Regions from separate parts of the Methylobacterium sp. PvP105 genome, predicted to be linked through region 2. Evidence: predicted binding sites of a transcription regulator. Region 2 holds the regulator's gene; the other holds the start of a gene.
The links. The regulator PhoB, encoded in region 2, activates phosphate uptake and scavenging genes when phosphate is short. The targets are predictions, from matches to a motif close to TGTCATNNANCTGTCAT.

Region 1: the regulator PhoB is predicted to act here: its motif matches at 5,667-5,683, upstream of J3A75_RS28960 (Orn/Lys/Arg decarboxylase N-terminal domain-containing protein).

The regions. Positions count from the first base shown of each region.
Region 1 is NZ_JAGIPA010000001.1:5,937,879-5,953,440, reverse strand. It holds gene metB (cystathionine gamma-synthase) at 1-885, shown strand, start outside; gene J3A75_RS28975 (hypothetical protein) at 895-1,650, opposite strand; gene J3A75_RS28970 (TonB-dependent receptor) at 1,799-3,928, opposite strand; gene J3A75_RS28965 (hydroxyacid dehydrogenase) at 4,430-5,410, shown strand; gene J3A75_RS28960 (Orn/Lys/Arg decarboxylase N-terminal domain-containing protein) at 5,732-8,077, shown strand; gene J3A75_RS28955 (GNAT family N-acetyltransferase) at 8,077-8,655, shown strand; gene J3A75_RS28950 (YceI family protein) at 8,727-9,299, opposite strand; gene J3A75_RS28945 (cytochrome b) at 9,296-9,898, opposite strand; gene J3A75_RS28940 (YceI family protein) at 9,915-10,535, opposite strand; gene J3A75_RS28935 (LysR family transcriptional regulator) at 10,637-11,593, shown strand; gene J3A75_RS28930 (hypothetical protein) at 11,771-12,133, shown strand; gene J3A75_RS28925 (hypothetical protein) at 12,156-12,665, opposite strand; gene J3A75_RS28920 (hypothetical protein) at 13,034-13,240, opposite strand; gene J3A75_RS28915 (spermidine synthase) at 13,463-14,248, opposite strand; gene J3A75_RS28910 (hypothetical protein) at 14,403-14,654, shown strand; gene J3A75_RS28905 (SRPBCC domain-containing protein) at 14,694-15,149, opposite strand; gene J3A75_RS28900 (hypothetical protein) at 15,264-15,557, opposite strand.
Region 2 is NZ_JAGIPA010000001.1:3,497,581-3,513,142, reverse strand. It holds gene pstC (phosphate ABC transporter permease subunit PstC) at 1-886, shown strand, start outside; gene pstA (phosphate ABC transporter permease PstA) at 899-1,789, shown strand; gene pstB (phosphate ABC transporter ATP-binding protein PstB) at 1,812-2,627, shown strand; gene phoU (phosphate signaling complex protein PhoU) at 2,736-3,455, shown strand; gene phoB (phosphate regulon transcriptional regulator PhoB) at 3,577-4,272, shown strand; gene J3A75_RS17180 (protein-disulfide reductase DsbD family protein) at 4,352-6,526, opposite strand; gene J3A75_RS17175 (aminopeptidase P family protein) at 6,670-8,508, opposite strand; gene J3A75_RS17170 (hypothetical protein) at 8,646-8,900, shown strand; gene J3A75_RS17165 (Rmf/CrpP family protein) at 8,901-9,089, opposite strand; gene J3A75_RS17160 (50S ribosomal protein L11 methyltransferase) at 9,140-10,060, opposite strand; gene J3A75_RS17155 (hypothetical protein) at 10,339-10,482, shown strand; gene J3A75_RS17150 (hypothetical protein) at 10,697-10,837, shown strand; gene modA (molybdate ABC transporter substrate-binding protein) at 10,957-11,772, shown strand; gene modB (molybdate ABC transporter permease subunit) at 11,788-12,480, shown strand; gene J3A75_RS17135 (glutathione S-transferase) at 12,511-13,167, opposite strand; gene modC (molybdenum ABC transporter ATP-binding protein) at 13,230-14,333, shown strand; gene J3A75_RS17125 (TadE/TadG family type IV pilus assembly protein) at 14,509-14,949, shown strand; gene J3A75_RS17120 (TadG family pilus assembly protein) at 14,946-15,562, shown strand, end outside.

The DNA of each region.
Region 1 (15,562 bases), 2.4 Mb from region 2:
GATCTCCTGGTCGCGCCGCACGATTGCTACGGCGGGACGCACCGCCTGCTCAGCTTCCGCGCGGAGCGGGGCCATTACCGCGTCGCCTTCGTCGACCAGACCGATCCGGACGCGCTGGCGGCGGCCCTGGCCCAGGGGCCGAAGGTCGTGCTGATCGAGACGCCCAGCAACCCGCTGATGCGCGTGGTCGATGTCCGGCGCATCACCGCAGACGCGAAGGCGGCCGGCGCGCTGGCTGTGGTGGACAACACCTTCCTGTCGCCCGCCCTGCAGCAGCCGATCGCCCTCGGGGCGGATCTGGTCGTCCATTCCACCACCAAGTTCCTGAACGGCCATTCCGACGTGATCGGCGGGGCCGTGATCGCCGCCGACAAGGCGGTGGGCGAGGACCTCGCCGCCTGGGCGAACACGATCGGCGTCACCGGCTCGCCCCTCGACGCCTACCTGACGCTCCGGGGCCTGCGCACCCTGTTCGTGCGGGTGGAGCAGCAGCAGCGCAACGCCGCCGCCCTGGCGGCCTTCCTCGACGCCCATCCGGCGGTGGCCCGGGTGCATTATCCCGGCCTGCCCACGCATCCGGGGCACGCCCTGGCCAAGGCGCAGCAGGCAGGCTTCGGGGCGATGCTGAGCTTCGAGCTGGCCGGCGGCCGCGCGGCGGTGAAGACCTTCGTCGAGGCCCTGCGGGTGTTCACGCTGGCCGAGTCGCTCGGCGGCGTCGAGAGCCTGATCGCCCATCCGCCGACCATGACGCACGCGGCGATGGACCCGGAGGCGCGCGCCATCGCGGGCATCACCGACGGGCTGCTGCGCCTGTCGGTCGGCCTGGAGGCGGAGGCCGACCTGCTGGCCGACCTGTCGCGGGCCTTCCAGGCCCTGGACGGCTGACCCGGCCGGTCACTCCTCCTCGACCACGCTGAACCCGGACTCGTCCTCGACCACCCGGAAACGGGCGAGCTGCACGGTCCGGGAGCGCTCGGCCGCCTCGTCGCGGCACTTGTCGACATGGGCGGCGCGGTTGACCACCTGCAGGTTCGGCGCGCCCCAGTAGCCGAGGAGCTCCGGCCAGGGCGCGTCGCGGTGCTCGCGCCAGACCCGGTAGAGCGGCAGCAGATGGTCGACCTCGGCCGTCTTCAGCAGGCGCTTGCCGGTGGTGGTGCAGCGGTGGCGCTGGCGCAGCTTCAGCGCCCGGACCTGGGCGTGCGGCGCGATCCAGAACTTCCAGGCCGCCACACAGGCCGCGTGCCAGCCGGCATTGGTGTTGGGCGCGCCGCGCGCCCAGAGATCCCGGTGCCAGCCGAACCGGTAGACCGGCTGGCCGCAGATGCAGCAGGCGCCCCGGCCGCGGGCGAAGGCCGGGTCGCGGAAAGGGGCCGGCGGCAGGCGGAAGCTCCCGGCCCGGCCCGCGCCGCCGAGCTGCCAGCTCCAGCCCTCCGGTGTCCCGGAGCGGGCCGCCAGCGCCCGGGCGAGCCGGTCGGCCCGGAGGATGTGGTTGCGCCAGTAGCTCTCGACGGCGAGCCGCGGCGTCGGCGGGATCAGGGGTCGCGCGAGGGCGTGCTGCAGGACCGGCACTGGGAAGACCGCCGGCAGGGCCTTCTCCAGCCGTTTCCGCGCCTGCACGTTTCGGAGGGTGCGCCAGCTCGATGTCGTCATGCCGGACCGGTGGTAACCCGGCGGCCGCGGCGCCGCGACGGCACCGCTGCAACAGCGGTCCGGTCCCGCGCGGGCGGCCCTCAGGGTTAAGAAAATGTTTCCCGTGAAACATCGCGCGGTCCGGCAGGTCCGGCGCGGCCGGCCCTGCTCAGAGGTCCACCGCCATCGACAGCAGGTAGGTGCGCGGCGCGCCCTGGAAGAAGGTGCCGAACGAGGCGACGCCGGTCCAGTAGTGCGCGTCGGTCACGTTGAGGACGCTGGCCCGGAAGGTCGTCCGGCGCTCTGCGACCAGGGTCGTGTAGCGCAGGCCGAGGTCGAGGCGGGCCCAGTCGGGCAGCGCCTGGGTATTCGCGAGGTCGACGAACTGCCGCCCCGTATAGATGACCGCGCCGTTGAGCGTCAGGCCGGGTAACCCGGGCAGGTCCCACTCGGCGCCCAGGCTCGCCTGGACCTCCGGCACGCCGATCGGCCGGTGCCTGCGATTGACGGCGAGCGCTGTCCGGACGAGGCGTCCGTCCAGCAGGGTGACGCCCCCGACCACCCGCACCTGCGGGATGATCTCGCCGAACAGGCTCAGCTCGAGCCCGCCGACGCGCTGCTCGGCCGTCGCCGCGAAGCGCCCCTGCGGCCCGAGTTCGCCCGCGGGCTTCGTGATCCGGAACGCGCCGAGCGTGGCGCCGAACCGGCCGAGATCGAGCTTCACGCCCGCCTCGACCTGCCGGGCCACGTAGGGCGCCAGGATCGTGCCGGAATTGGTCGCCACCGCCGGGGCCACGTCGCCGCGGCTCAGGCCCTCGATGTAGTTGCCGTAGAGCGAGACCGAGTCCCAGGGCCGCACCACGAGGCCGACCATCGGGGTCGTGGCGCTCCTGTCGTAGGACGAGGCGAGCGTGCCGACATTCGACACGTAATTGTGCGCCTCAACGCGCTGGCGGCGCACGCCCAGGGTCAGCAGGACGCGCTCGTCGAGGGCCGATAGCGTGTCGGCCACCGCGATCCCCGACAGGGTGCTGTCGGACAGGCGGGGCCGGCCGACGCCGTAGATCGGCGCGATGTACGGGACGAGGGCCGGCGCGTAGAGGTTCGACAGGTAGGCGCCCCGGCCAGGCGAGAACCGCCGTGCCGTCGCCTCGTCGTACACGGAGCCCTGCACCGTCAGGGCGTGACGGATGACGCCGGTCTCGAACCGGGCCCGGACGCCGCCGTCGTAGGTCAGCCGGTCGACGCCCAGCGCGTAGAATTGCGGCGTGCTGGTCGTGTCGCCGCGGCCGTTGAGGATCGTCGGCGCCGACTGGAAGTAGCGCTCGACCCCGGTCTGCCCGCCGCCGACATCCGCGAACAGCGTGACCTGGTCGGTCAGGTCGTACTCCGTACGCAGCAGGCCGCCGCGATCGTCGACGTCCGAATACTCCCAGGGCTGGGTCAGGTTCAGGCGGCCGTCGGGCGCCCGCGGCACGGGCACGCCGGCCCGCAGGAGGAACGGGCGCAGCGGCGCGTCGAAGCGGTCGGTCTGCGCCAGCAGGTAGAGCCACGCGCGGAACCGGTCGCCTTGGTAGTCGAGGGCCAGGGCCCCGACGCCGGTCGTCTCGGTCTGGCGGTCGAAGGGCGTGGCGCCGCCGTGCAGGCTGCCGACGACGCGGGCGCCCCATTCCCGGCCCGGACCCCAGCGGCGGGCGACGTCGACCTGGCTGCCGCCCCAGGCGGACGAGCCGTAATCCAGGGTGACGCGCGTCAGGTCCGCCCCGGCGCGCTTGGGGACGATGTTGACCACGCCGCCGACCGCGCCGTTCGGCGACACCCCCGTCAGGGCGGCGGACGGCCCCTTCAGGACCTCGATGCGCTCCACGTAGTCGGTGAAGATGCGGAAGCTCGGGGCGATGCCGTAGAGCCCGTCGAAGGCGACCTCGCCGCTGGTGTTCTCGTTGGCCGGGAAGCCCCGGATGGAGAAGGAGTCGAACGGCGCCCCCGTGGTCTGGGTGGCGCGCACCGACGGGTCGAGGACCAGGGTCTCGGACAAAGTCCGCGCCTGCCGGTCCCGGATGAGCGTGTCGGTGTAGCTGGCGATGCTGAAGGGTGCCTTCTGCGTCTCGGTATCGCCCAGCAGGCCGAGGCGCCCGCCCCGCGCCACCTGACCGCCGGCATAGGCCGGCATCGGGCCGCGCGGCGCGGCCGCACCCTCGACCGAGAGTTCGCCGAGCTGGACATCCCGGCCGGCCCCCGCCTCCTCCGCGCGGGCGGCGTGCGGCCCGGAACCGACGAAGCCCAGCAGGACGGCCATCGGGAGAACCGGCCGGGCCGCGCGCCGTCGGCGCCGGGTCCGCGCGGAAACAGGTATTGAGAAGTCGTGGGACCGCATTGTCGCGACGGAGGCTCCGAATCACGGAGCAAGGCAGCAAATATCTCTACAGATGTCAAAAATACATTTGGAGTAATTACAATTACAGCCGCCGCGCGCGGGACGGATCTGGAGGACCGATATTGAACACGTTCTATACTGACCTCATACGCCGAACGACATCTTTATCAGTGCCTCGGCCATCGTCGCACGGTCGAGCCGGCGATTTCGCGGAAGGCGAGGCCGGATCTCGGCCGAGGCGCGCGGCCGGGATCGTCGGGCCGGGCGGGGCGCGACCCGGCCGCGATCGGGTATGGATCGCGCGTCCGAGCGGGTCGCCGCGGCGGGGACCGGGGCGCCCGGTTGCCAGGGTTGCCCACCCCGCCTAGACGGGCCCGGCGCGAAACTTGCCCGTCACCCCTCCTCTTGTGCAGAGGTTTTCCCGTGATCACCGGTCCGTGCCTCATCGTCCAGCCGATCCACGCGGCGGGCCTCGACCGGTTGCGCGCGGCCGGGCTGGAGCCGCGCCCGGCGAGCGGGACCGATTCCGAGACGCTGGCCCGCGAGGTCGCCGACTGCGTCGCCGTCATCACCCGCAACACCGGCTTCCCGGCCCGCGCCATCGCGGCGGCGCCGGCCCTGCGGGTGATCGGCGTGCACGGCACCGGCACCGACCACGTCGCCACCGCCGAGGCGACCGCGGCCGGGATCGTGGTGGTCAACACGCCCGGCGCCAACGCCGTCTCGGTGGCCGAGCAGACGCTGGCGCTGATCTTCGCCCTGGCCAAGGCCCTGCCGGAGGCCGACCGCTCGGTCCGGACCGGCGACGACAGCTTCAAGTTCACCGCCCGGCTGATCGAGCTCGCCGGGCTGACGCTGGGTCTCGTCGGCTTCGGGGCGATCGGGCAGGCGACCGCCCGGCTCGCCGCCGCCCTGGGACTGCGGGTACTGGCCTACGGCCCGAGCCGCCCGGACGCCGACTTCGCCAATGCCGGCGCCCTGCGGGCCGCCTCGGTCGACGCGCTCCTGGCGGAGGCCGACATCGTCTCCCTGCACGTGCCGCTGACAACGGGCACCCGCGGCCTGATCGGTCGGGACCAGCTCGCCCGGATGAAGCGGGAGGCCTTCCTGATCAACACCAGCCGCGGCGGCCTGATCGACGAGGCGGCCCTGGTGGAGGCGCTGGAGGCCGGCACGATCGCGGGCGCCGGGCTCGACGTCTTCGCCCAGGAGCCGCTGCCGGTCGACCACCCGCTGGCCCGCCAGCCCCGGGCGATCCTGACGCCCCATGTCGGCGGCTCCACCGGGGCGGCCCTGATCCGCACCGCCGAGACCGCCGCGACCCGCGTGGTCGACGTCCTCGCCGGCCGGCGGCCGGGCGGGCTGGTCAACCCGGATGTCTGGGAGCGGCGCCGCGCGCCGTGACACCCTGAGACCGGGGACCGCCGCGGGCCGCGCGACGGGCCTCCGACCAACACCCTCATCCTGAGGTGCCCGCCTCGGCGGGCCTCGGAGGGGAGGCTCCAGGGATCGCGCTGGCCTCTGGAGGCCTCCTTCGAGGCTTCCGCCTCGCTCCAGCACCTCAGGATGAGGGAGCGGGCGGGAGGGCCGCGCTCCCGACATCCCCGCCCCCGGCGGATCACGCCCTTTCGTCCGGACCGCGACCGCCCGCCGCGCACCGTGTCATGCAATCGTCGCAGACGGGCCGGAAAGCCACCCGCTGCATCCGAGGCCAGAGAGGGCTCCATGGACTTCCACCGCCGCTTCACGGTCCTGATGTGCGCCCCGGCCTTCGACCCGGACGATCTCGAGGGCGCGCGCGTCAACCAGATCGTCGCGGCCGTGGAGCAGCGCGGCTTCGAGGTGGTGCGCGCCCGGCGCGTCGAGGACGCGGCCATCGCGGTCCAGACCGACGCGGCGGTCGGCTGCCTCGTGGTCGACTGGGGCAAGCGCGGCCTCGACGGCAAGGCGGCCGCCCTCATCGACATGATGCGCCGGCGCGGCCTGGAGATGCCGATCGTCATCATGGTCCGCCGCAAGCGGCTGGAGGACATCCCGGTCGAGCTCCTCGACTTCATCGACGGCTACATCTTCCTCGCCGAGGAGACGCCGGAATTCATCGCCCGCGGCCTCGTCAGCCGGGTCACGCAGTACGCCGAGACCCTCAAGACGCCGTTCTTCGGCGCGCTCGTCGACTACGCCGAGAAGGGCAACCAGCTCTGGACCTGCCCGGGCCACAACGGCGGCATCTTCTACAACCGGTCCCCCATCGGCCGGATCTTCGTGGAGCACCTCGGCGAGGCGATCTTCCGCGACGACCTCGACAACTCGGTCCTCGACCTCGGCGACCTGCTGACCCACGAGGGCCCGGCGCTGAAGGCCCAGAAGGAGGCCGCCAAGATCTTCGGGGCGGAGAAGACCTACTTCGTCCTCAACGGCACCTCGGCGTCCAACAAGATCGTCCTGTCCTCCCTGGTGGCGGAGGACGACCTCGTCCTGTTCGACCGCAACAACCACAAGGCGGCCCACCACGGCGCCCTGTTCCTGGGCGGCGGCATCCCGATCTTCCTGGAGACGGACCGCAACGCCTACGGGCTGATCGGGCCGATCTTCCATGAGGCCCTGGATGAGACCCGGATCCGCGAAAAAATCCGCCGCAACCCGCTGGTGACCGATCCGGAGGCGTGGCGCCGGGAGCGGCCGTTCCGCGTCGCGGTGATCGAGCAGTGCACCTACGACGGCACGATCTACGACGCCCAGGAGATCCTGGAGAAGATCGGCCACCTCTGCGACTACATCCTGTTCGACGAGGCCTGGGCGGGCTTCATGAAGTTCCACCCGCTCTACGCAAGGCGCTTCGCCATGGGGCTGACGGGCCTCGACGAGACCTCGCCCGGCATCGTCGCCACGCAGTCGACCCACAAGCAGCTCGCGAGCTTCAGCCAGGCCTCGCAGATCCACACCCGGGACGGCCATATCCGCGGCCAGACCCGGCGGGTGGAGCACAAGCGGCTCAACGAGAGCTTCCTCGTCCACGCCTCGACCTCGCCCTTCTACCCGCTCTTCGCCTCCCTCGACGTCGGCGCCCAGATGATGAAGGGGCGCTCCGGCATGATCCTGTGGGACGACACGATCCGCCTCGGGATCGAGTGGCGCAAGAAGGTCCGGGCGATCCGGCGCGAGTTCGAGGAGAACGAGCGCGACCCTGCCCGGCGCTGGTTCTTCGACCCGTTCGTGCCGGACGTGACGGTGAACGCCGACGGCGCCGAGGTGCCGTGGGAGAGCGTGCCGACCGACGAGCTCGCCGCGACGCCGCGCCACTGGGAGCTGAAGCCGGGCGCGCGCTGGCACGGCTTCAGCCACGTGGCGCCGGGCTACGCCATCACCGACCCGAACAAGCTCACCGTGCTGACCCCCGGCTTCGACCGGCACACGGGGGCCTACGCCCAGCACGGCGTGCCGGCGCCGATCGTGGCGCAATACCTGCGTGAGAACCGGATCGTCGCCGAGAAGAACGACCTGAACTCGCTGCTCTTCCTGCTGACCCCGGGGGTGGAATCCTCCAAGGCCGGCACGCTGATCTCGGGCCTCGTCGCCTTCAAGCGGCTCCACGACGACAACGTCGCGCTGGAGGAGGCCATGCCGGAATTCGTCAACCGCCGGCCGAACCGCTACCGCGGCGTGCGCCTGCGCGACCTCTGCGGCGAGTTCCACGCCTTCCACCGGGAGGCCGGCACCTCCGCACTGCAGCGGCGCCAATTCGCCCCCGAGCACCTGCCCGAGATGGTGATGCCGCCCAAGAAGGCCGCCCAGCTGCTGACCCGCAACACGGTCGACTACGTGCCGATCGCCGAGGCCGAGGGGCGGATCGCCACCACGCTGATGCTGGTCTACCCGCCGGGCATCGGCACGGTTCTGCCGGGCGAGCGCCTGGACGAAAGGGCCAAGCCCATGCTCGACTATTTCAAGATGTTCGAGGCCTCCGCCAACCTGTTCCCGGGCTTCGAGGCCGAGATCCAGGGCGTCTACCGCGAGGTCGACCCGGACGGGCGGATCCGCTTCCACACCTACGTGGCGCGGGAGGGGGTCTGATGGAGATCGAGGTCGAGACGCCCGGCCCGGTCCCGGCCCGGTCCTGCCCCGACATCGTCATCCGCCCGTCCTCGGACGCCGATGTCGAGGCGATGGTGGCGATCTACGAGCACCACATCAGCCGGGGCGTCAGCGACGTCGGCGTCGCCGAGGAGGACCGGCTGCTCCCCGACGACCTGAAGCGCCGGCGCAAGACCATGCGCAAGAAGCGCCTGCCGCACCTCGTGGCGGATCGCGACGGCGCGGTGGCGGGCTACGCCTACGCGGTGCCGTTCCGGAAGCGGCCCGCCTACCGCTACACGCTCAAGCACTCGATCTACGTGCATCCCGACCACCTCCATGCCGGGATCGGCCGGCGCCTGCTGCCGGCCCTGATCGAGGCCTGCGCGGCGGGCGGCTACCGCCAGATGATCGGCTACATCGACGCCGAGAACGCGGCCTCCCTGCGGCTCCACGAGGCCTGCGGGTTCGAGCGGGTCGGCTACCTGCGGGCGGTCGGCTTCAAGTACGGCCACTGGTCGGACAGCGTCATGGTCCAGCGGGCGCTGGGGACGGGCTCGGAGGACCGACCGGGGTAGCGGGCGCGCCGGGACGAGTCCGGGCGCCCGCGGGATTCGGACCGTCCGCCTGTCGCCGCGCGCGGCCCGCGTCAGTGTCCGACTGCCGGCCGCGCCGTCGCGACGATGTCGACCTCGACTCCGACGTCGAGCGCCACCCACTGGCCCGAGGCCCAGGCCCCCTGCCCGACCCCGAACTCGGTGCGGACGAGGCCGACGCGCCCCGCGGCGCGCGCGGTGTCGCCCGCCAGGGTCAGGTGGAACGGCAGCGTCACGGGCCGGCTCGTGCCGCGGATCGTCAGCGTCCCGATCGCCGCGTAGTCGCCCTGCCCCTTGTCGACGAAGCGGGTCGCCTCGAAGCGCGCCTCGCTCCCCGCCTTGACGTCGAACCAGTCCTTCTGCGGCAGGGCCTCGTCGCGCTGGACGTCGCCGGTCCGGGCGCTGGCGAGGTCGACCAGCACGAGCGCGTGCCCCGCCTCGGGCTTGGCGGGGTCGAGATCGATGTCGGCCTTGAACCGCTCGAACCGCCCGGTGAACGGCACGCCGACCTGCACGCCGGAGAACCGGATGGCGCTCTTGCCCGGATCGACCGCCCACTCGGCGGCCGCCGCCGGCAGGGTGGCGGCCTGGAGAGCTGCCAGCAGGCAGAGGTGACGCGCGTTCATCGGGTCGGCTCCACGGTCGGGGTGATCGACGTGCTGCGCCCCGGCAGCATGCGGCGCAGCACGTCGTCGCGCAGGAGGAGGTGGTGGCGCAGGGCCGCCGCCACGTGGATTGCGAGCAGAGCCGCCAGGAACCACGCCCCCAGGGCGTGGACCCGCTTCAGGACGCCCTCGGCGGCGGGGTCGGGGGCGAGGCCCGCCAGCGGCAGGTGCGGCCAGGGCACGATCCCGTAGAGCACCGTCGGGATGTTGAACGGCGACAGCGACACCACGGCCCAGCCGGTCAGGGGCAGCCCGACGAGGAGCAGGTACAGGAGGTGATGGGCCGCCGCGGCGGCCCGGCGCTCCCGCGCCGGCATCCCGGCCGGGTGCGGCGGCGGCCGGTGGGTCAGGCGCCAGAGGACGCGCAGGGCGGTCAGCGCCAGCACGGTGATCCCGACCGACTTGTGCCACTGATAGAGCTGGAACTGGCGCAGCGGCGCCAACCCCGCATGGGTCATGGTCAGGCCCAGACCGATCAGGACGAGCACGCCCAGCGCGCTCGCCCAGTGCAGCAGGATCGCCACGGCGGAGTACCGCCGCGCGGAGACCCCGTTCGCCATGGCGGATCCTCCCAGCTCAGTCCTGCTTCTCGAAGGCGCCCGCGATCGTGAGGTGCAGCTCGTCGCCGATCAGCGGCACGTAGGTCTTCACCCCGAACTCGGAGCGCTTGAGCGTGCCGGTGGCCTCGAAGCCGACCGTGTATTTCTTGCTCAGCGGGTTCACGCCGGCGCCGACCAGGGTGACGTCGAGCGTCACCGGCTTGGTCACGCCGTGCAGCGTCAGGTCGCCCGTCACCTTCGCGTGGTCCTTGCCGGCGGGCACGACCTTGGTGGACACGAAGGTCATGTCGGGGAACTTGGCGGCGTCGAGCCACTGGTCGCCCTTGAGCTCGTCGGTGAGCTTGGCGCTGGTCGTCGTCACCGAGGCGACCGGGATCTTCACCGACAGCTTGGCGGCGGCCGGGTTCTTCGGCTGCAGCTCCAGCGTGCCGGACACGTCCGAGAAGCCGCCCGCGTAGTTCGAGAAGCCCATGTGGGAGACCCGCCAGCCGACCTGGGTGTGGCCGGGGTCGACCGCGTAGGTGCCGGCCTGGATCTGGGCGGGGTCGCGGGTCGGCGGTGTCTGGGCCAGCACCGGGGTGGCGACCGGGGTGGCGACCAGCAGGGCCAGAAGGCCGGAGGCGAGAATCGACTTCAAGGGTGTCTCCTGCAGAGCAGACGGCCGAGCGCGAGTCGCTGCGCCGCAGCCGCCGTGTAGACCCGTTCACGGCACCGGTTGAGCCTGCTATCCGGAACCCCATGGTTGCGAGAACGGAAACCTTCCGGGGCGGGCTCGACGATGTGCGGGCTTTCTGCGCCGTCGTGGATCTCGGCACGGTGACGGCCGCCGCAGCGACTCTGCAGGAAACCAAGGGCAGCGTCAGCCGGCGGATCTCCCGCCTGGAGCAGGCGCTGGGCGTCCGGCTGATGGCGCGAACCTCCCGGGCGGTGTCGCCGACCGCCGAGGGCCTCGCCTTCTACGCCAAGGCGCAGGACAGCCTGACGCTCCTCGACGAGGCGGCCGAGACCGCCCGCGACGCCCGCACGGTGCCGGCGGGGCACCTGCGGATCACGACCTCGATCGATTTCGGGATCGAGGTGATGCCCGAGATCGTCGCGAGCTTCCGGGCCGCCTACCCGCAGATCACCGTGGAGATGCTCAACACCGACGCGCGGCTCGACCTCGCGGCCAACCGGATCGATCTCGCCCTGCGGCTGGGCGGCGCGGAGGAGACCGGCTACCGCGCGATGGTCCTCGCGACCCTGGCGCTGGCCCTCTACGCCGCCCCCGCCTACCTGGAGCGCCGCCCGGCCCCGGCGGACCTCGCCGACCTGCGCGACCACGACCTGATCCTCGCCCGGGAACGGATCGGCACGGCCGGGCTGACCCTCTCCGACGGCCGGGGCCGCACGGAGCCGCTGTCCCTGAGCCCGGCGATCCGGGTCAGCGACTTCGCGACCGCGCTCCGTCTCACCCTCGCGGGCGCCGGGATCGGCCACCTCCCGAGCCTCGTGGCCGCCCGGGCCGTGGAGGCCGGGCAGATCGTGCGCGTGCTCGGCCCGTGGGCGACCCGCAGCAGCACCTTGCGCGCCGTCACCCTGGCCGGGCGCGAGCTGCCGGCCCGTGTCCAGGTCTTCCGCGAGCATGTCCGGGCCGTCCTGGCGTCGCGGGGATGCCGCCGTGACAGCGCGGAAACTCACACCGAATACAGATAAACCGATTTATTTATCTGTATCAACGCTCTACATAGGTCTATATCGCTAAAGTTTTACCGGACATCGTAGTGCCCGGTTGAGGGGCCGCATCGCACCATGCGCGCGGCGGCAAGCGCGGCCGCACGGCCAGTGCCCCGCGGAGTCCGGCCCGCAGCGCGTCACGTCTGGATATCGGTCATGTCCCTCCGCAGCAGGTGCCTGCGCCCCTTCGTGTTCGCCGGGATCCTGGCCCTGGCCGGGGCGGGTATCGGCCTCGAGACGGCCCGGGCCTCGCTCCCGGCCGCGACCCGGATCGTGCTGCAGAAGGCGGGCCGGTACATGCCGACCGACCTGTACCTGCGCCGCGGCGACACCATCGCCCTGCGCAACGGCGACGCGCGCCTGACCCACCACGCCTTCATCGAGGCGGAGCGGTTCTCGTTCGATGCCGGCGCTCAGGAACCCGGCGCCGAGACGCGGCTGACGCTGGTCGAGCCGGGCGATTTCGTCATCCAGTGCGGCATTCACCCGAAGATGAAGCTCACCCTCCACGTCGAGTAGGAATTCGGGCCCTGGGACCGGCTCAGCCGTCCCGGCCTAAGCCGAGGCCGCGGATGATGTCGCCGATCGGATCGATCTTCTGCGACGGGGCGGCCACCGGCGCGGTCTGCGGCGCGGCGGCCGCCGGCCGGTCGGATTCCGCGGTGCGGACGACCGAGGCGTGGCGGAGGCGTGCTGCCCGATGGACGCCGCGCTCCGTTCCCTTCGCGCGGTGCGCCGCGGTCTTGCGCGGCGGCTCGGCCGGGCGCGCCATCTCGGCGGGGAGCGGTGCGGCCGGCATGGCTGTGGCCGGGACGGCCGCCGCCACCCGCGGCGCCGGGACGGCCGCCAGCGCGCCGGTGGTCTCCGGCGCGGCCAGCTTGGCCGGCGGATCGACCCAGGCGCTCTGCGTGACCGGTGCCGCGTCCGTCACCGCCGGACGTGCGGGGCGCGTCTGCACCTCGTAATTGCCCGGATGCAGAATATGCGCGGCCGCCACCAGCCCGAATACGGCAACGGCAGTGGTCCCGAGGGTGGAGCGATAGTGTTCCATGGCGGAAAAACGTACCGCCAAGCTCCGAGTTCCGCTCGGGCGACACGTCGCCGAACCGACCGCGTCGCGGGTCGGACGGCGCGAACAAAAAAGGCCACTCCCGAAGGAGCGGCCCGAAGTCTAGGGAGGAAACGCCCAAGAAGGGCAGCGGGATCGCGACGCCATCGCCATCCCGCAATGCAAACATAGATTGCCGCATTGCGGCATGCAATGGATCGGGCGGCGCGGAGGCATGCATATGTGCCCGGGTCCGACCGCGCGGCCATGCGAATTCCGCATGATGCCGCGCGGGGGCCGCGAGGGCGTCGACCGCGCGGCGCGCGTCACCCTTCGAGCGGACCTGAAATCGGGCCGCGCGAGGAACGGGTCTAGGCGCCGCCGGCCCGACCGTCCTGGCCGATCAGGCGCTCGATCTCGGCCTCCGCGACGGCGCGCGCCGCGTGCTCGGACGTGTGAGGGCGGTACGACCCCCGGACCAGCTTGCCGCGGTCGCGGATCGCCCAGGTGAAGCGGCCGGGATCATGCCGGCTCGGCCTGACCTCGACCGTGTAGAGATGCCCGCCCGTCGCACCCATGCCGGGAATGTGCGTGAGCCTCCCGCGCCGGGACAGGGGGTGCGACCGTGCGCGGCAGCCCCGGCCGGCGGAGCCGTTCCGGGTCGGGGCGGGGGCGCGATCGCCGAGCCCGGGCCGTCCGCCGCGCGGAGCCCCTTTCCCGCGCGGCACAGGGGCGTGGCGGGGTTGCCCGGACCGGAGACGCTCGTGGTCCGGACCGCCGCGGCACGCTCGAGGGCCGCCCTAGCGCGCCGGCCGCCGCCGGCCCTGGGCCGGACCGCGCGGTCCGGAGCCGCCCGCCGCCCGGTCGTCGCTCCGGCGCTGGTCCCCCTGGCCCGGGCCTTCGGCCCGCCCCTCGGTCCGGGTCCCGAGCCAGACCACGTGCTTCGGGCCGCTGCCCCGGCCGCTCGCGTGCACGCGCTGCTCGTCGACCGCGAAGCCGGAGCGCTGCAGGCGGCTCTTGAACTTCCGGTCCGGGGCGCCCGACCAGACGCCCAGGATGCCGCCCGGCCGCAGGGCCCAGCGGGCGCGCTTGAGGCCCCAATTGTCGTAGAGCCGGTCGTTCGCCTTGCGCATCAGCCCCTCCGGGCCGTTGTCGACGTCGAGCAGGATCGCGTCGTAGCGCTCCGGGCCGGCCTGGATCAGGCGGTTGACGTCGGCCTCCTGCAGGTCGACCCGCGGATCGTCGAGGCAGCCGGCGAAGACGTGGGCGAGCGGCCCCCGGGCCCAGGCGACCACGGCGGGCACCAGCTCGGCCACCACCACCTGCGCCTCCGGCCCGAGGCCTTCGAGGGCCGCCCGCAGGGTGAAGCCCATGCCGAGGCCGCCGATCAGGATCCGGGCCCGGGGCCGGTCCCGGAGCCGCGCGCAGGTCATCGCCGCGAGCGCCACCTCCGAGCCGCTGCGCCGGTTGTTCATCAGCTCGATCGTGTCGGCCATGATGGCGAACTCGTCGCCGCGCCGCATCAGGCGCAGGTCGGTGCCGCCGCCGGGCACGGACCCGGTATCGAGATGAACCCAGGGTATCACGCGCGCGTCCTCGGTTGCCGGCGCCCTGTCGTGCGGGCGGCGGAGGGATCGCGGCGGGAGCGGGGCGGCGCGCGGGCCCGGCAGTGCGCGCCGCGCAACCCCCCGCCCGGCACCGCGCCTTGCCGCGACCGATTCCGGCGGCGTATCAGCACCTATGGCCAAGCGCATCAAGTCGAGACCGCAGGAGCGGGGCTCCGTTCTGTTCGATATCGTCTTCACGGACGGGTCCCGGGCCTCGAACCGGCGCGTGCCGGCCGAGATCCTCGGCGGCCTCGACGGCGACGAGCCCGCCCGGCAGCTCATCGAAGAGCAGGAGGAGGAGATCGCCCGCAAGGCCGGACGGCCGGGACGCGCGATCGAGAGCCTGACCCGCTCGCCGATCGTCAAGCCGAAGCCGGTCGCCTGATCGGGGCAGCCTGAGGCGGCCGGGACGGGCCTGGGGCGGTCAGGCGCTCTCGGCCAGCCGGCGCGCGACCTCCTCGCGCAGGGCCTCGTTCATCGCGGCGAACCGGGCCTGCATGCGCGTCCGCAGCCACGGGAACAGGCCGGGGGCGAGCAGGCCCGCGACGGTCTCGGCCTGGACGAGGCGGACGCCGTCGGCGGTCTCGGCGATCCGGACCTCGTGCTCGCCGATGAGCAGGGGCGGCGTCGGGATACCGCCGCGCCACGCGAGCCGCCGGCCGGGCTCCCAGCAGGTCACCGTCACCTCGCGCGCCCGGTAGGCGCGGCCGTTCAGGGTCCGCTCCAGGCGCCAGCGCGCGCCCTCGCGCAGGCGGCCCTCCGCCTTGCGGATGTACGGGTTCCACGCCGGGTAGGAATCCAGATCCGTCAGCACCGACCAGACCAGTCCGGCCCGCGCGGGGATCGCGATCTCCGTGCTGCTGATCCGAGCGCCCGTCATCCGTCCCTCCCGGCGATCCGGCGACCGTTCGCGCCGGCCGCTCACGCCCTCCGAGAACGCGCACCGCCCACCCTTCGGTTCAGACCGCGATCCGGCCGGCGCGCCGGGCGCGGCTCAGACCGCGCCCTCGACCACCTCCAGCGCCCGCAGGATGGCGAAGCCGATCCGCTCGGCCTCGGCCTCCGCGTCGGCGGGGAGCAGCGCCACGGTCTCGACCCCCGGCTCGTCCTCGGGACCGACCACGATCCGGATGACGTCGCCCTCGACCGCCGACGGGTCGTGGATCAGGCCGACCCGGTGGCCGGCCCCCGTGCCGAAGACGCGCAGGGGCGCCTGAACCGGATCGGGCTCCGGCGCCGGATTGCGGGGGACGCCGAAGGCGGGGCGGATGACGTTGTCGTCGGACATGCGAG
Region 2 (15,562 bases):
GACCTGCTCGTACGGCGCGGCCCTGCTGGTGCTGCTCGTGCTCGCCGGCATCCTCGGCTCGATCCTGTACGGCGGCTGGCCCGCCTTCCGCGAGTTCGGCTTCGGCTTCCTGACCTCCAGCGCCTGGAACGTCGGGACCGAGCAGTACGGCGCCCTGGTCGCGGTGATCGGGACCGTCGCCTCCGCCTTCCTGGCCCTGCTGATCGGCGTGCCGGTCTCGCTGGGCATCGCGGTCTACCTCACCCAGCTCTGCCCGGGCTGGGCCCGCAAGCCGGTCGCCATGACGATCGAGCTGCTCGCCGCCGTGCCGAGCATCATCTACGGCATGTGGGGCCTGTTCGTGTTCGCGCCGCTCTTCGCGCGCTACGTCCAGATCCCGGTCTCGAACCTCGTGGAGGGCATGCCGATCGTCGGCACGCTGTTCTACGCCCGGGTACCGTCGGGCGTCGGCGTGTTCACCGCCGGGATCATCCTGGCGATCATGATCGTGCCGTTCATCGCCTCGATCGCCCGGGACATGCTCGACCAGATCCCGACCGTGCTGCGCGAGAGCGCCTACGGCATCGGCTGCACCACCTGGGAGGTCGTGCGCCACGTGCTGGTGCCGCAGGCGGCGGTCTCGATCATCGGCGCGATCATGCTCGGCCTCGGCCGGGCGCTCGGCGAGACGATGGCGGTGACCTTCGTGGTCGGCAACGCCAACCGGCTCTCGGCCTCGATCTTCGACCCGAGCTCGACCATCGCGTCGCGCATCGCCAACGAGTTCAACGAGGCGGACGGCCTCCAGCTGAACGCGCTGATGGCCCTGGGCTGCATCCTGTTCGTGATCACCTTCGTGGTGCTCATCATCGCCCGGCTGCTGACGCGCCGCGTCAAGGCCGCCTGAGGAGCACGCGCGATGGTTTCCTCCAGCACGATCGCCCCGGCCGCCCAACGCCGCCCCGGCCGCGTCCGCCAGGGACGCCGCGTCGCCGACCGGGCCCTGCGCGTCGCCTGCACCGCCGCGACGGTGGTGGGCGCCCTGGTCCTCGGCTCGATCCTGGTGATGCTGATCGTCCAGGGCGTGCGCGGCTTCACGCCCACCCTGTTCACCAACCCGACCCCGGGCCCGGGCTCCGAGGGCGGCGGCATCGCCAACGCGATCCTGGGCAGCCTCGTGCTGACCGGGATCGGCATCCTGATCGCCACACCGGTCGGCGTCATGGCCGGGACCTTCCTCGCCGAGTACGGGCGCGGCTCGAAGCTGGCGGCCCTGATCCGCTTCCTCAACGACGTCCTGCTCTCGGCGCCGTCGATCCTGATCGGCCTGTTCGTTTACACGCTGATGGTGCGGCCGATGGGCACCTACTCGGGCTGGGCCGGCGGCGTGGCCCTGGCGATCATCGCCGTGCCGGTGATCGTGCGCACCACCGAGGACATGCTGCGCCTCGTCCCCGGAACCCTGCGGGAGGCCGGCGCGGCGCTCGGCGCGCCGCCCTCGACGGTGATCATGAGCGTGACCTGGCGGGCGGCCTCGGCCGGCATCGTCACCGGCATCATCCTGGCGCTCGCCCGCATCGCCGGCGAGACCGCGCCGCTGCTGTTCACCGCGCTCAACAACAATTCCTGGTTCTCGGCCAACCTGATGGGCGGCGTCGCGAACCTGCCGGTGATGATCTACCAGTTCGCCCTCTCGCCCTACCCGAACTGGCAGGGCCTCGCCTGGGCGGGCGCGCTCCTGATCACCGCGACCATCCTGGCGCTGTCGATCATCGCGCGCCTCGTGATCAAGCCGCAGGCCTCGCGCTGAGCCCCCTTTCGAGGACACGACGATGAACGCCGCCTCCGCGATCCCGACGGTCGAGCTGAACCGCAACCGCGCCGAAGAGGGCGGCCCCGTGCGGATCGCCGTCAAGGACCTGAACTTCTACTACGGCAGCTTCCACGGGCTGAAGGACGTCAACCTCAACTTCCACGACCGGCAGGTGACGGCGCTGATCGGCCCCTCCGGCTGCGGCAAGTCCACCCTGCTGCGCTGCTTCAACCGGATCTACAGCCTCTACCCGGAGCAGCGCGCGGAGGGCGAGATCCTGCTCGACGGCGAGAACATCCTCAGCCCCTCCGTCGACCTGAACGAGCTGCGCTCGCGCATCGGCATGGTGTTCCAGAAGCCGACGCCGTTCCCGATGTCGATCTACGACAACGTGGCCTTCGGCCTGCGCCTCTACGAGAAGCTGCCGAAATCCGAGCTTGACGGCCGGATCGAGGAATCGCTGCGCAAGGCCGCCCTCTGGGACGAGGTGAAGGACAAGCTCCGGCAGCCGGGGACCGGCCTGTCGGGCGGCCAGCAGCAGCGCCTGTGCATCGCCCGGACGGTGGCGCAGCGTCCGGAGGTGATCCTGTTCGACGAGCCGACCTCGGCCCTCGACCCGATCTCCACCGGCCGCATCGAGGAGCTGATCGAGCAGCTGCGCGACGAGTTCACCATCGTGATCGTCACCCACAACATGCAGCAGGCGGCGCGCATCTCGCAGTTCACCGCCTTCATGTATCTGGGGCAGCTCGTCGAGTTCGGTCCGACCAACCGGATGTTCATGAATCCGACGGAGCGCCGCACGCAGGACTACATCACCGGCCGCTTCGGCTAGTCTGCCGGGCCGCTCCGGTCCCGGGACCGCCGCTCGCGTCTCCGGCGCGTCGGCGGATCCGCAAACCTCCCGGAGGGCCGTCCCCGGGACCCCATCGAAGGATCCGCCATGCCCGGCCATATCGTCACCTCCTACGACACCGACTTGGAGAACCTGCGTCGCTCGATCTCGGAGATGGGCGGCGTCGCCGAGAAGATGACCGCGGAGGCGACCGATGCCCTCGTGCGCCGGGACGACACGCTCGCCCAGGCGGTGATCCTCGCCGACAAGCGCCTCGACGCGCTGCAGCGGGACATCGAGGAGCGCGCCGTGCTGCTGATCGCCCGGCGCCAGCCGCTGGCGATCGACCTGCGCGAGACCATCTCGGCGATCCGCGTCTCCGGCGATCTCGAGCGGATCGGCGACCTCGCCAAGAACGTCGCCAAGCGCGTGGTGGCGATCTCCGACCAGGCTCCGGCCCAGAAGATCGTGCTCGGCGTGCGCCACATGAGCGACCTCGCCGAGGGCCAGCTCAAGGACGTGCTCGACGCCTACGCGAGCCGCGACGTCCAGGCGGCCCACGACGTCTGGGAGCGCGACGGTGAGATCGACGCCCTGTACAATTCCCTGTTCCGCGAGCTCCTGACCTACATGATGGAGGACCCGCGCAACATCTCGTTCTGCACGCACCTGCTGTTCTGCGCCAAGAACGTCGAGCGCATCGGCGACCACACCACCAACATCGCCGAGACGATCCACTACCTCGCCACGGGCGAGACCCTGGCGGGCGACCGGCCGAAGAACGACGCGTCGAACTACGCGACGGTGGACGGACTCCAGGCGCCGTGAGCCCCCGACCCCGGCCTTCCTGCGGGCATGGCCGGGGCCAGTAACCGTGCAGGTTGAGGCCGGGCGGCGCCTCCTGCACCATCCGCGGGACCGCCGGTAGAACGAGTCGTCGAACGTGAGCATGCAAGTCCTGATCGTCGAGGACGAGGAGGCGCTGACCACGCTGCTGCGCTACAACCTGGAGGCCGAGGGCTTCCTGGTGGATTCGGCGGCGCGCGGCGACGACGCCGAGCTGCTCCTGGCGGAGCGGATCCCGGACCTCGTCCTGCTCGACTGGATGCTGCCCGGCCTCTCCGGGATCGAGCTGTGCCGCCGGATCCGGGCGCGCCGGGAGACCGAGCGCCTGCCGGTGATCATGCTCACCGCCCGGGGCGAGGAGGGCGACCGCGTCCGCGGTCTCGGCACGGGCGCCGACGACTACATCGTCAAGCCGTTCTCGGTGCCGGAACTGCTCGCCCGGATCCGCGCGCTGCTGCGCCGGGCCAAGCCCGCCCACGTCTCGGACCGGCTGGCGGCGGGCGATTTGGAGCTCGACCGCACCGGCCACCGCGTCCGTCGCGGCGGCGAGGAGCTGCATCTGGGCCCGACAGAGTTCCGGCTGCTGGAATTCCTGATGCTGGCGCCGGGCCGGGTCTTCTCCCGCGAGCAGCTCCTCGACGGGGTCTGGGGCCACGACGTCTACATCGACGAGCGCACGGTGGACGTGCATGTCGGGCGGCTGCGCAAGGCGCTGAACGGCCCGCGCCAGGCCGACCCGATCCGCACGGTCCGCGGCTCGGGCTACGCCTTCGACGAGACCTTCTCGCTCGAGGCCTGAGGCGGCCCCAAGGCGCGTCGGAGCGACAGATCGCTCCGGCGCGCCGTCTCTGCTCAGGCGCCGGGGACCGCGGACGGGTTCAGCGCGCCAGCGCCGCGCTCCGTCCCGCGGCGGCCGGCACCGCCTCCAGCGCCGCCAGGACCGTCCCCTCGGTCAGGATCTGCGGGAGCACCTGGGGCTCCCCCGTCCCGGTGTAGAGCAGGTAGAGCGGGACGCCGCTGCGCCCGTGCTTCTCCAGGAGGCGGGTGATCTCGGGGTTCTGGTTGGTCCAGTCGCCCTTCATGTAGGTCACGCCGCGCTCGGCCATCGCGGACCGCACCGCCCTGGTGTTGAGCGAGGTCGCCTCGTTGACCGCGCAGGTGATGCACCAGGCGGCGGTCATGTCGACGAAGACGGGGCGGTGCGCGTCGAGAAGGGCGTCGAGGCGCGCCTGCGTGAACGGCTCGACCCCGTCGGCGGCGGCCTGCGCCGCCGGCGCGGCGCTGCTCCGGGGCAGGGTGACGGCGAGGGAGGCGACCGCGATCAGCGCCAGCGCCGCGGCGGCCTGCGCGATCCGACCCGTCCGCGGCGCGGCGGCGCGGCCGTGCTCCCAGGCCCAGGCGGCGAAGCCCACGAGCACGAGGCCGATCAGCGCCGCCAGCTGCCCGCGCGGGTCGACCTGCTGCGCCAGCACCCAGATCAGCCACGCGACGGTGGCGTAGACCGGGAAGGCCAGCACCTGCTTGAGGGTCTCCATCCAGGCGCCCGGCCGCGGCAGTGCCCGCAGGGCCGGCGGCCAGAGGGTCAGGAGCAGGAAGGGCAGGGCGAGGCCGAGGCCGAGGCTGGCGAAGACGGCGAGCGCCACGCCGGCGCTCTGGGTCAGCGCGAAGCCCACCGCCGAGCCCATGAACGGCGCCGTGCAGGGCGTCGCCACCAGGGTGGCGAGCACGCCCGTGAAGAACGAGCCGCTCAGGCCGGCGCGCCGGGTGAGGCCGTCGCCGAGGCCGGCGAGCCGCCCGCCGACATGGACCGCGCCGGAGAGGCTCAGGCCCATCGCGAACAGCAGGTAGGCGAGCCCCGCGACCACGGCGGGCGATTGGAGCTGGAACCCCCAGCCGATCGCGGCCCCGCCGCTCTTCAGGCCGATCAGCGCGGCGGCGAGCGCCAGGAAGCTCGCCAGGACGCCGGCCGTGTAGGCGAGGCCGTGGAGCCGCAGCCGGGCCGGCCCCTCGCCCGCGTGCCGCACGAGGCTCAGGACCTTGATCGACAGGACCGGGAAGACGCAGGGCATCAGGTTGAGGATCAGGCCGCCGAGGAAGGCGAAGGCCGCGGCGGTCGCGAGGGTCAGCGCGTCGAAGTCGGAGGTTGCCGGCGCGGTCGAGGCCGGGTTCGGCGCGGTCGGGGCCTGCGCCGCGGCGGCCGGGAGCACCGGCTCGTCCCCGTACGCGAAGGCGAGCCGGCGGGTCCCGGCGGCGTCGACCTCGTCGACCGTCAGGACGCCGGGCAGCGCGGTGGGCACCGGATCGGTCGGGCTGCTCCGCGCGAGGGTCAGGTGCAGGCCGGTCTCGTCGACGGTCATCACCTGGGCGGCGGCGTTGTCGATCGCGGTCTCGGCGTAGGGGAAGTACGCGGCGTTGCGGAGCGCCTCGGGCTTGAGACCGGTCGCGGCGAAATCGAGGCGCAGGGTGTCGCCCTGGCTCGACAGGCGCAGGGGCCAGAGCGCCGGCACGGGCAGCGCGGCGCGCGCGCGCGCGAACAGCGCGGCGCTGGCCGGGTCCGGCTCGGCCTTGCCCACGGGCAGGGTCAGGGCGAGGTCGGCCGAGCCGGGCACGCACTCGGTCTCGCAGACGAGATAGGTCAGTTTCGCCTGGATCCGCACCGGGTCCGCCGGGTCGAGGCTCGGCGGCGGCGTCACCGGCACGAGGAGCGTGACCTCGCCCTCGTAGCCGTAATTCATGAGGGTCGCGATCGGGATGCGCTCCGGCGCCGGCCACCGGATCGCGCCGGCGTTGAAGCCGGCCGGCAGGGTCCAGGTCACCTCCGGGGGCAGGCCGGAATCGCCCGGATTGCGCCAGTAGACGTGCCAGCCGGGCTTGATCTGCATCCGCACGGCCAGCGTGAAGGGCTGCGCGCCGGCGACCGCGGCGGGCTCGGCCACGAGGCTCGCGCGCACGAGGTCCGCGGGCGTGCGGAAGCCCTGCGGAAACCCCTGCGCCGCGGCGGCCGAGAGGCTCGCGGCGAGGGCCAGGATCAGGATGGCGAGGCGGCGGATCATGCTGTCCCTTCGCGCGCGGGGCGGTCGCGGTTTCACGCGCGGCGTCTCTCGCCCGGCGCGGGCGTTTCCGTGGCGCCGGGTCTTACCATGGACCGCGTCCGGGGTCCCGTCCGGGGTCCCGTGCGGGGTCCCGTGCGGCCGGCTCACCCCTCCAGCGGCGCCGTCGCCCGCTCCAGCCAGTCGCGCGCGGCGGTGTCGAGCCCGGGCGCCAGGGTCTCGCGCACCCGGGCATGGTAGGCGTCGATCCAGGCCCGCTCCCCGGGTTCGAGCAGGTCCGGCCGGATCAGCCGGCGGTCGTAGGGGGCGAGCGTCAGCGTCTCGAAGCCGAGCATCGGGCGCTCGCCGCCCGCGATCGCGCGGGACTCGACCAGGACGAGGTTCTCGATCCGGATGCCGTAGGCGCCGCGGGCGTAGTAGCCCGGCTCGTTCGACAGGATCATGCCGGGCTCCAGCGCCACCGTGCCGGTCTTGGCGATCCGCTGCGGCCCCTCGTGCACCGACAGGAAGGCGCCGACGCCGTGACCGGTGCCGTGGTCGAAGTCGAGACCGGCCTGCCAGAGCGGCGCCCGCGCGAAGGCGTCGATCTGGGCGCCGGTCGTGCCGACCGGGAACACCGCCCGCGCGATGGCGACGTGCCCCTTCAGCACGCGCGTGAAGCGGTCGCGCATCTCGGGGCTCGGCGCGCCGACCGCGACCGTGCGGGTGATGTCGGTGGTCCCGTCCGGGTACTGCGCCCCGGAATCGATCAGGAACAGCTCGCCCGGCCGGACCGTCCGGTCGGTGGCGCGGCTCACCCGGTAGTGGACGATCGCCCCGTTCGGTCCGGATCCCGAGATGGTGGGGAAGGAGACCTCGCGCAGGTCGCCGCCCGCGGCCCGGAAATCCTCCAGGGCCTCGACGGCGGCGATCTCGGTGAGGCCGCCGGCCGCGGCCGCCCCGTCGAGCCAGGCGAGGAAGCGCACGACGCTCGCCCCGTCCCGGACATGGGCGGCGCGGGCGCCCGCGATCTCGGCGGCGTTCTTGACCGCCTTCATGCCGGTGATCGGGTCCTTGCCGACATCGGCCGTGCCGCCGGCGGCCTCGATCTTCTCCTTCAGGGCGACGGCGCCGGTCGACGCGTCGAGGCGGACGCGCACGCCCGCCAGGGACGCCAACCCGTCGTCCAGGTCCGCCCGCGGCAGGATCTCGGCGACCGGCGCGAGCGCGGCCCGCAGGGCCGGATCGACGTTCGGCGAGACGAGGAACAGCCGGGCCGGCCCCTCGCGCGGAAGGATCGCGTAGCCCAGCGCCAGGGGCGTGTGGCCGACGTCGGCCCCGCGCAGGTTGAAGGCCCAGGCGAGATTGTGCGGGTCGGAGATCACCAGGGCGTCGCAGCCGCCCTCGGCGAGCGCCGCCCGGATCCGGCCGAGCTTGTCGGCGGACGCCTCGCCGCACAGCGCGTCCGGGTGGACCACCACCGGTCCGGCCGGCGGCCGCGGCCGCCCGGCCCAGACCGCGTCGACGAGGTTCGGCACCGCCCGCACCGCGCCGCCGGCGCGGGTCACGGCCCGCTCCAGGCGCGCCAGACCGTCCGGCGTGTGCAGCCACGGATCGTAGCCGAGCACCTGATCGCGCCGCAGGTTGGCGCCGATCCAGGCCTCCGGCGTCGTTTCGGCGAGCGGTACCACCGTGACGAGGCCGGTATCGACCTGCTCGGGCGCCTGCAGGGTGTAGCGCCCGTCGACGACCAGCGCCGCCGACTCCATCAGGATCACGGCCGTCCCGGCCGAGCCGGTGAAGCCGGTGAGCCAGGCGAGCCGTTCGGCGTCGGCGGGAACGTATTCGGACTGGTGCTCGTCGGCCCGCGGCACGACGAAGCCGTCGAGCCCGGTCGCGCGCAGGGCCGCCCGCAGCGCCTCGATCCGCTCGGCGCCCTTCCGGTGGCTCGGGTCGTCGAAGCTCTGGAAGCGCTGACGCGGTCGGGACGTGCGGGTCTCGGTCATCCGCGGAGCCTAGCGCCCGCCGCTCCCGCGTCGCAACACCCTGTTCTCACGACAAAGAGTCGGTCGGAGGTCGGTTGCGGTGCTTAAAAATCGTTAGCAATCTTATCACGCCGCGGATTTTCGCTTATTACTCAGACATGCCCCGCCGCGTTTACTACCGGATCAGCGACAGACCCGACGGCCGCTTCGACGCCGTCGTGACGATCGAGCCCGACACGGTGGTCCGCCGCGACGGTTTCGACTCGCTCGCCGAACTCGAGGAGTGGATCGACGGCCTGCGCGCGCTGATGGCGGCGCTCGGCGCGCCCGTGTCACAGGTGGACACGGCGGGGGCGCCGGCCGAGACCGCGGACGAGCCGGATCGGCCGGGCCGGCTGCGCACCGCGCGCTGATCAGCCGTTCGTGACCGGCAGGTCCGGCGCGCGATCCGCGGGCGCGCCGTCGTAGCCCTCGATCCACGCTCGGCGCGCGGGCGAATCGGCCGGATAGGGGCAGGCATCCTTGGGACGGCCCCACGCCCGGGCGCGGGCGCCCTCGGCGATCGGGTCCGCGGGCGGATCGTGGAGCGACGTCTGGCTCATGGCCGGACAACACGCCGGCGCGCGCGGAGTTCTGGGCGGTTCCGCGCGGTTCAGCGCCGCGGACGCGGTGCCGCACCGCCGCGCGTCAGGACAAGGGCGACCCACCCCTCGATCACGCCGCGCCGCACGAGGGAGAAGCCCTGGAGGCGGTAGGCGGAGAGCACGCCGGGCACGTCGCGCTCGATCAGGCCCGACAGGACCAGCACACCCTCGGTGGCGACGACCCGCGCCAGCGTCGGCGCGAGGAGCCTGAGGGGCCGGGCCAGGATGTTGGCGAAGACGAGATCGAAATGGCGCGACCGGTCGGCGAGGCGGTGGCGGACCCCGGGCCCCTCGTAGAGCTTGAGATAGGGGCCGAGCCCGTTGGCGCGGGCGTTCTCGCGGGCCGTGCGCACGGCCTCCGCGTCGAGGTCGCCGGCCACCACGGGTTGCCGCAGGGCCCTGGCGGCCGCGAAGGCGAGGATCCCGGTCCCGGTACCGACGTCGAGGACGTGGACCGGGCGCCGGCGCTTGAGCTCCGAGACCAGGGCGCGGAGGCAGCCCAGGGTCGTCCCGTGATGCCCGGTGCCGAAGGCGAGGGCGGCCTCGATCTCGATGGCCAGATCATTGCCCCGGACGGAGTCGCGGTCGTGCGCGCCGTGGACGAGGAACCGGCCGGCCCGGACCGGCTTCAGGCCCTCCAGCGACGCGCGCACCCAGTCCTGCTGCGCGATCGTGCGGAATTCCGCCGCGTCGGCCGCGTCGCCGATGACCGGGCGGATCAGCGCGCGGATGTAGTCCTCGTCGGGCGCGTCCGCGAAATAGGCCTCCAGGCGCCACGTGCGCCCGTCCTCGTCCTCGAAGGCCGCCACCGCGGTCTCCGTGGGATCGAACATCTCGCCCAGCAGGTCGGTCATCGCGCGGGCCGAGCGTTCGTCGGTCAGCAGACGCAGGACGTGGGACGGGCGGTGGGGCGGCAGGCCTTCGAGCATGGTGCCCGGCTGTAACGCCGGGCCGGGCCGCAGCCCAGGGGCTGACGCGAAAAAATACGGGCCCGGCAGGGGCGGGGCGGCGGAGCGGACCGGCGGCCCGACCCGTTGTTGCCGGACAGTCACAAGCGCCAATACTTATCTTTCCCGCGACCCAAAGCAGTGTCCACAGCCACTGCGTGTGCTTAAACAATCTCGGCTTCCCCAAGGCCAGACCCTCAACTCGGGCGCGCCGCTCGTTCCGGAGCGGCGCGCCGGTTTTGACAGACGATCGTGCCGCCATGACCGCGCCTCTCCTCATCAGCGTCGCCTTCGCGGCCGTGACCACGGCCGCGGCCACGCTCTGGGCGGTGCTGGTCGCGAACGGCATGAACGGCCTGCCGGAGACGCGCCCGACCGAGCGGCACGACATCCGCACCTGGTGAGGTCGCGCCCTCAGATTCGCGCGAGCGGGTGCCCAGGAATGCGGCAGGATGGTCGCGCGTTAACCAAATGATGTACCGCAGCCGCGGAACCGGCCGCTGACAGCGGCGTTTTTGCCGGCTTTTTACGTGAATCACGATTGAGCAGGGTGCGTACAGCGTGACCAAGTCCCGGCGTTCCGGCCCCCGCGGGCCCGTGGTCGTCAACGGTGCGGCCGTGCCTGCCCGACCGCGCGAGCGGATCTTCGGCGGCCCCGCACCGGACGGGCCCATCCCGGGCCATCTCCTCGTCCTGCTGAGCCGCCTGCATCGGGCAGAGGCCGAGCCCAAGGACCGGCAAGAGGCCGAGCTCGGCTGACGTGACGGGAGCCGCGCCACCCCTCGGGGCGGCCGGCCCTTGGCCCAGTGTCCGCGCGCGCCTATGATCCCCGTCGTTCCCCGCCGTATATAGCGGGTCGCGACCGGGAGTTCCCACCGATGCCCCTGACCCGACGGATCCTGGTCGCCGGCGCGCTCGCGGCCCTGACCCTCGCGCCGACGGACAGGGCCGCGCGAGCGGACGCGCCGGTCGTCGTGTTCGCGGCCGCGAGTCTCAAGAACGCCCTCGACGACGCCGCCGCCGCCTGGACGAAGGCGACCGGCAAGACCGCGCGGATCTCCTACGCCGGCTCGAACGCCCTCGCGAAGCAGATCGAGGCGGGAGCGCCGGCGGACCTGTTCATCTCGGCCGACCTCGCGTGGATGGATTACGTCGACCGGGCCGGGCTGCTGAAGGCCGGCTCGCGGATCGACCTCCTGCGCAACGCCCTGGTGCTGATCGCCCCGGGGCCGAAGGACAGCGCCTCGGATCCGCAGGTGGCCCTGGCGCCGAACCTCGGCACCACGCTGACGCGGATACTCGGCGGCGGGCGGCTGGCGATGGCGACGATCGACGCCGTTCCCGCCGGCAAGTACGGCAAGGCCGCCCTAGAGAAGCTCGGCGCCTGGGACGCCGTGAAGGGGCAGGTCGCCCAAGCCGAGAACGTGCGCGCCGCCCTCCTGCTGGTCGCCCGGGGCGAGGCGCCGCTCGGCATCGTCTACGCCACCGACGCGGCCGCGGACCCGAGCGTCCACGTGGTCGCGACCTTCCCGGCCGACAGCCACCCGCCGATCGTCTATCCGGCGGCGGTGACCCGGGAGTCGCGCAACCCGGATGCCGGGACGCTGCTCGGCTACCTGCGCGGCCCGGAGGCCCGGGGCTCCTTCGAGCGCCAGGGCTTCACGGTGGTCGCGCAGCCCGGCGCCAGCCAGTAGCGGCGCGCCGCCCCCTTGCTCGGCCTCACGCCGGACGAGTGGACCGCCGTCGGCCTGAGCCTGCGGGTGGCGACGGTGGCGACGCTCGCGAGCCTCGTGCCCGGGCTCGCCGTGGCGTGGCTGCTGGCGCGGCGCCGGTTTCCCGGCCGCGCCCTGCTGGACGGGCTGGTCCACCTGCCGCTGATCCTGCCCCCGGTCGTGACCGGCTACCTGCTGTTGCTGGCCTTCGGCCGGCGCGGCCCGCTCGGCGCGCCCCTCGCCGAGATCGGCGTGGTCTTCTCCTTCCGCTGGACCGGGGCGGCGCTGGCCTGCGCGGTGATGGGTTTCCCGCTCATGGTGCGGGCGATGCGGCTGTCGATCGAGGCCGTGGACCGGCGCCTGGAGCAGGCGGCCGGGACCTTGGGCGCGAACCCCTTCGCGGTGTTCCTGACGATCACGCTGCCGCTCAGCCTGCCCGGCTGCCTCGCGGGGGCCGTGCTGGCCTTCGCCAAGGCGATGGGGGAGTTCGGCGCGACCATCACGTTCGTGTCGAACATCCCGGGCGAGACCCAGACGCTGCCGTCGGCGATCTACACGCTGACGCAGGTCCCCGGCGGAGAGGGGCCGGCCCTGCGCCTCACCCTGATCTCGATCGCGCTGTCGGTCACGGCGCTGCTGGTCTCGGAATTCCTGGCGCGGCGGGCCGGTCGGCGCCTGGGGGCGGGCTGAATGGCGACCGATCCGGGGCGGGACGCCCGCTCAGGCATACGCGTAGGGACCGCCCTGCTGCAGCGCCCGCCGGTAGGCCGGCCGGGCGTGGATGCGCGCGAGCCAGTCCGCGACGCGCGGGCCCGCGCCCGTGCCGCGCGCCGCGAAGGCCTCCAGCGGGAAGCTCATCAGGATGTCGGCCGCGGTGAAGTCGGCGCCGCAGAAATAGGGTCGGCCGGCGAGCTCCGCCTCCCAGAAGGCCGCGTGCCGGCGCAGGTCCGGATCGACGAAGCCCCGCAGCACCGTGTCGGCGATCCGGCGGACGAGGGGCCGCAGCGGCCAGGGGCTACCCGGCGCCAGCCGCCCGAAGACGAGCTTCAGCAGCAGCGGCGGCATCGCCGAGCCCTCGGCGTAATGCGACCAGTAGACGTAGCGCCGCCGCTCCTCCGTCCCGGGTCCGGGCACCAGCCGCGCGCCGGCGAGATCCGTCAGGTAGGCGACGATCGCGCCGGTCTCGGCGACCACCGTCCCGCCGTCGGTGATCACCGGCGCCTTGCCCAGCGGGTGGACAGCCAGGAGTTCGGGGGGCGCGCGCAGGGTCCGCGGATCGCGGGCGTAGCGGATCACGCGGTAGGGCAGCTCCAGTTCCTCCAGCAGCCAGAGCACGCGCTGCGAGCGGCTGTTCTCGAGGTGGTGGACCGTGATCATCGCGGGCAAGTCCGGGCCGGCGCCGGGACGCGCCGGGGCTCCTGTTACGCGAGTCTGTCCGCGTGAGCATCCAGGTCGACGTCCAGCTCCGGCGCGGCGCCTTCGCGCTCGCGGCCGCCTTCGAGGCCGGGCCGGGGCTGACCGCCCTGTTCGGGCGCTCGGGCTCGGGGAAGACCACGCTGATCGACCTGATCGCCGGCCTCGCGCGGCCGGACCGGGGCCGGATCGTCGTCGGCGGCACCCCGTGGGTCGACACCGCGTCCGGCCTGGTCCTGCCGTCGCACCGGCGCCAGGTCGGCGTGGTGTTCCAGGACGCGCGGCTGTTCCCGCATCTCAGCGTCCGGACCAATCTCGGCTACGGCCGGGTCTTCGCGCGGCGCGGCGCCGACCCGGCGGCCTTCGCGGCCGTGACCGACATGCTCGGCATCGACCATCTCCTCGACCGGCGGCCCGCGGGACTCTCGGGCGGCGAGCGCCAGCGGGTGGCGATCGGTCGCGCGCTGCTGGCGAGGCCGCGCCTCCTGCTGATGGACGAGCCCCTCGCGGCCCTGGACGAGGCCCGCAAGGCCGAGATCCTCCCCTACATCGAGCGCCTGCGCGACGAGGCCGGCGTGCCGATCCTCTACGTCAGCCACGCCGTGTCCGAGGTGGCCCGGCTCGCCAACACGGTGATCGTGCTGGAGGCCGGGCGGGTGGCCGCAGCCGGTCCCGCGGAGACGATCCTGCGCCGCGCCGATCTCGTGCCGATCCACGAGGCCGAGGCCGGCGCGCTCCTCGACATGGTCGTCGAGGCCCTCGACGCCGCCACCGGGCTCACGCGCCTGACGGGCGCCGCCGGGCGCCTGCTGGTGCCGGGCCTGTCGCGCCCGGCCGGGACGCGGCTGCGGGTCCGCATCCCCGCGCGGGACGTGCTCGTCGCCACCGAGCCTCCCCGCGGCCTCAGCGCGCGCAACGTGCTGGCCGGCCGGATCTGCGGCCTGACGGCCGCGGGTGCCGAGACGGCGGTGGAGATCGACTGCAACGGCGCCCGTCTCGTGGCGCGCGTGACCGGCGCGGCCGTCCGCGACCTCGGCCTCGCGCCGGGACGCGAGGTCCACGCCATCATCAAGAGCGCGTCCTTCGACCCCGCCGGGATCGGCCTGCTGCGGCCGCCGCGGGCGATCTGAGACCGCGACGATGCGCAGCGGCAACGGGCAGGCCGCGCGAGACGCGGCCGCGGCGTGCTGTGCTCGCTTTGGTTGCATAGTCTAGTATCAAAACAACCATTAGTTAGAACATCGCCGTCACGATGGGCCGTGCAGTGGTCGTGCTGCGCGAGTCGCGGAGGGCGATGCGATGGGCATGCGGCGCTTGCGTCGGCGGAGCGCGCCGAGCGGTTGGACCTGCCGGCGCGGCAGTTCCGCGGTGGAGTTCGCCCTGGTGGCGCCCGTGCTGTTCCTGCTCTTCGCCGGGATCGCGGTGTTCGGGATCTGCCTCGGGGCCGCCCACAACCTCCGCCAGATCGCCGCCGAGGCGGCCCGCGCCTCCGTGGCGGGCGTCACCGATGCCGAGCGCGCGAACCTCGCCCAGACCATGGTGAACCGGAGCCTGAGCGCCGGCGCGATGTTCCGGCCGGGCAGCGTCGTCGTGCAGGTCGGGCCGGATCCCAGCGACGCGACGGTGTACACGGTCACCGTCACCCTCGACGCCTCGACGCTCGGCATCAACGTCTTCGCGCGCCTGCTGCCGATGCTCCCGACGGTGCTGCGCAGCAGCGTCAGCGTCCGGAAGGGCGGCCTGTGACCGGCCCGGGCGGGCGCCTGCTGCGCTTCGGGGCCGCGCGCGGCGGCAACGTCGCGATCCTGGTGGCGCTCGGCAGCGCCATGCTGATGGGGGCGGGCGCGGTCGGGATCGATCTCGGGCTGGTCTTCCAGGCGCGGCGCAAGGCGCAAGGGGCGGCGGACATCGCCGCCATGCTGGCGGCCGTCGATCCGAGCCAAGCCGACACGGTCGCCCGCCGGTCGCTCAGCGACAACGGCTACGGTGCCGCGACCGCCACGGTCGCGCCCGGCAGCTACGACGCCAGCACCAGGGGCGTCGCTCCGGGCGGCCGGTTCAGCGCCGGCGGAAGCCCCGCGAACGCGGTGCGGGTCGGCCTCTCGACCTCGGTCCCGGTGACCTTCGGCCGGGCGATCGGCCTGCCCGCGGCGGTGCCACTGCGGGTGACCGGCACCGCCGCGAGCGCGCAATTCGCGGCCTTCACGATCGGATCCGGCACCCTGAGGCTCGAGGGCGGCATCGCCAACGCCCTGCTCGGTGCCTTGCTCGGGGCCAGGCTGTCGCTCAGCGTCAGCGACTACGATGCCCTGGCCAGCGCCCGCGTCGACGGGCTGCGCGTCCTGGACTCGCTCGGGGC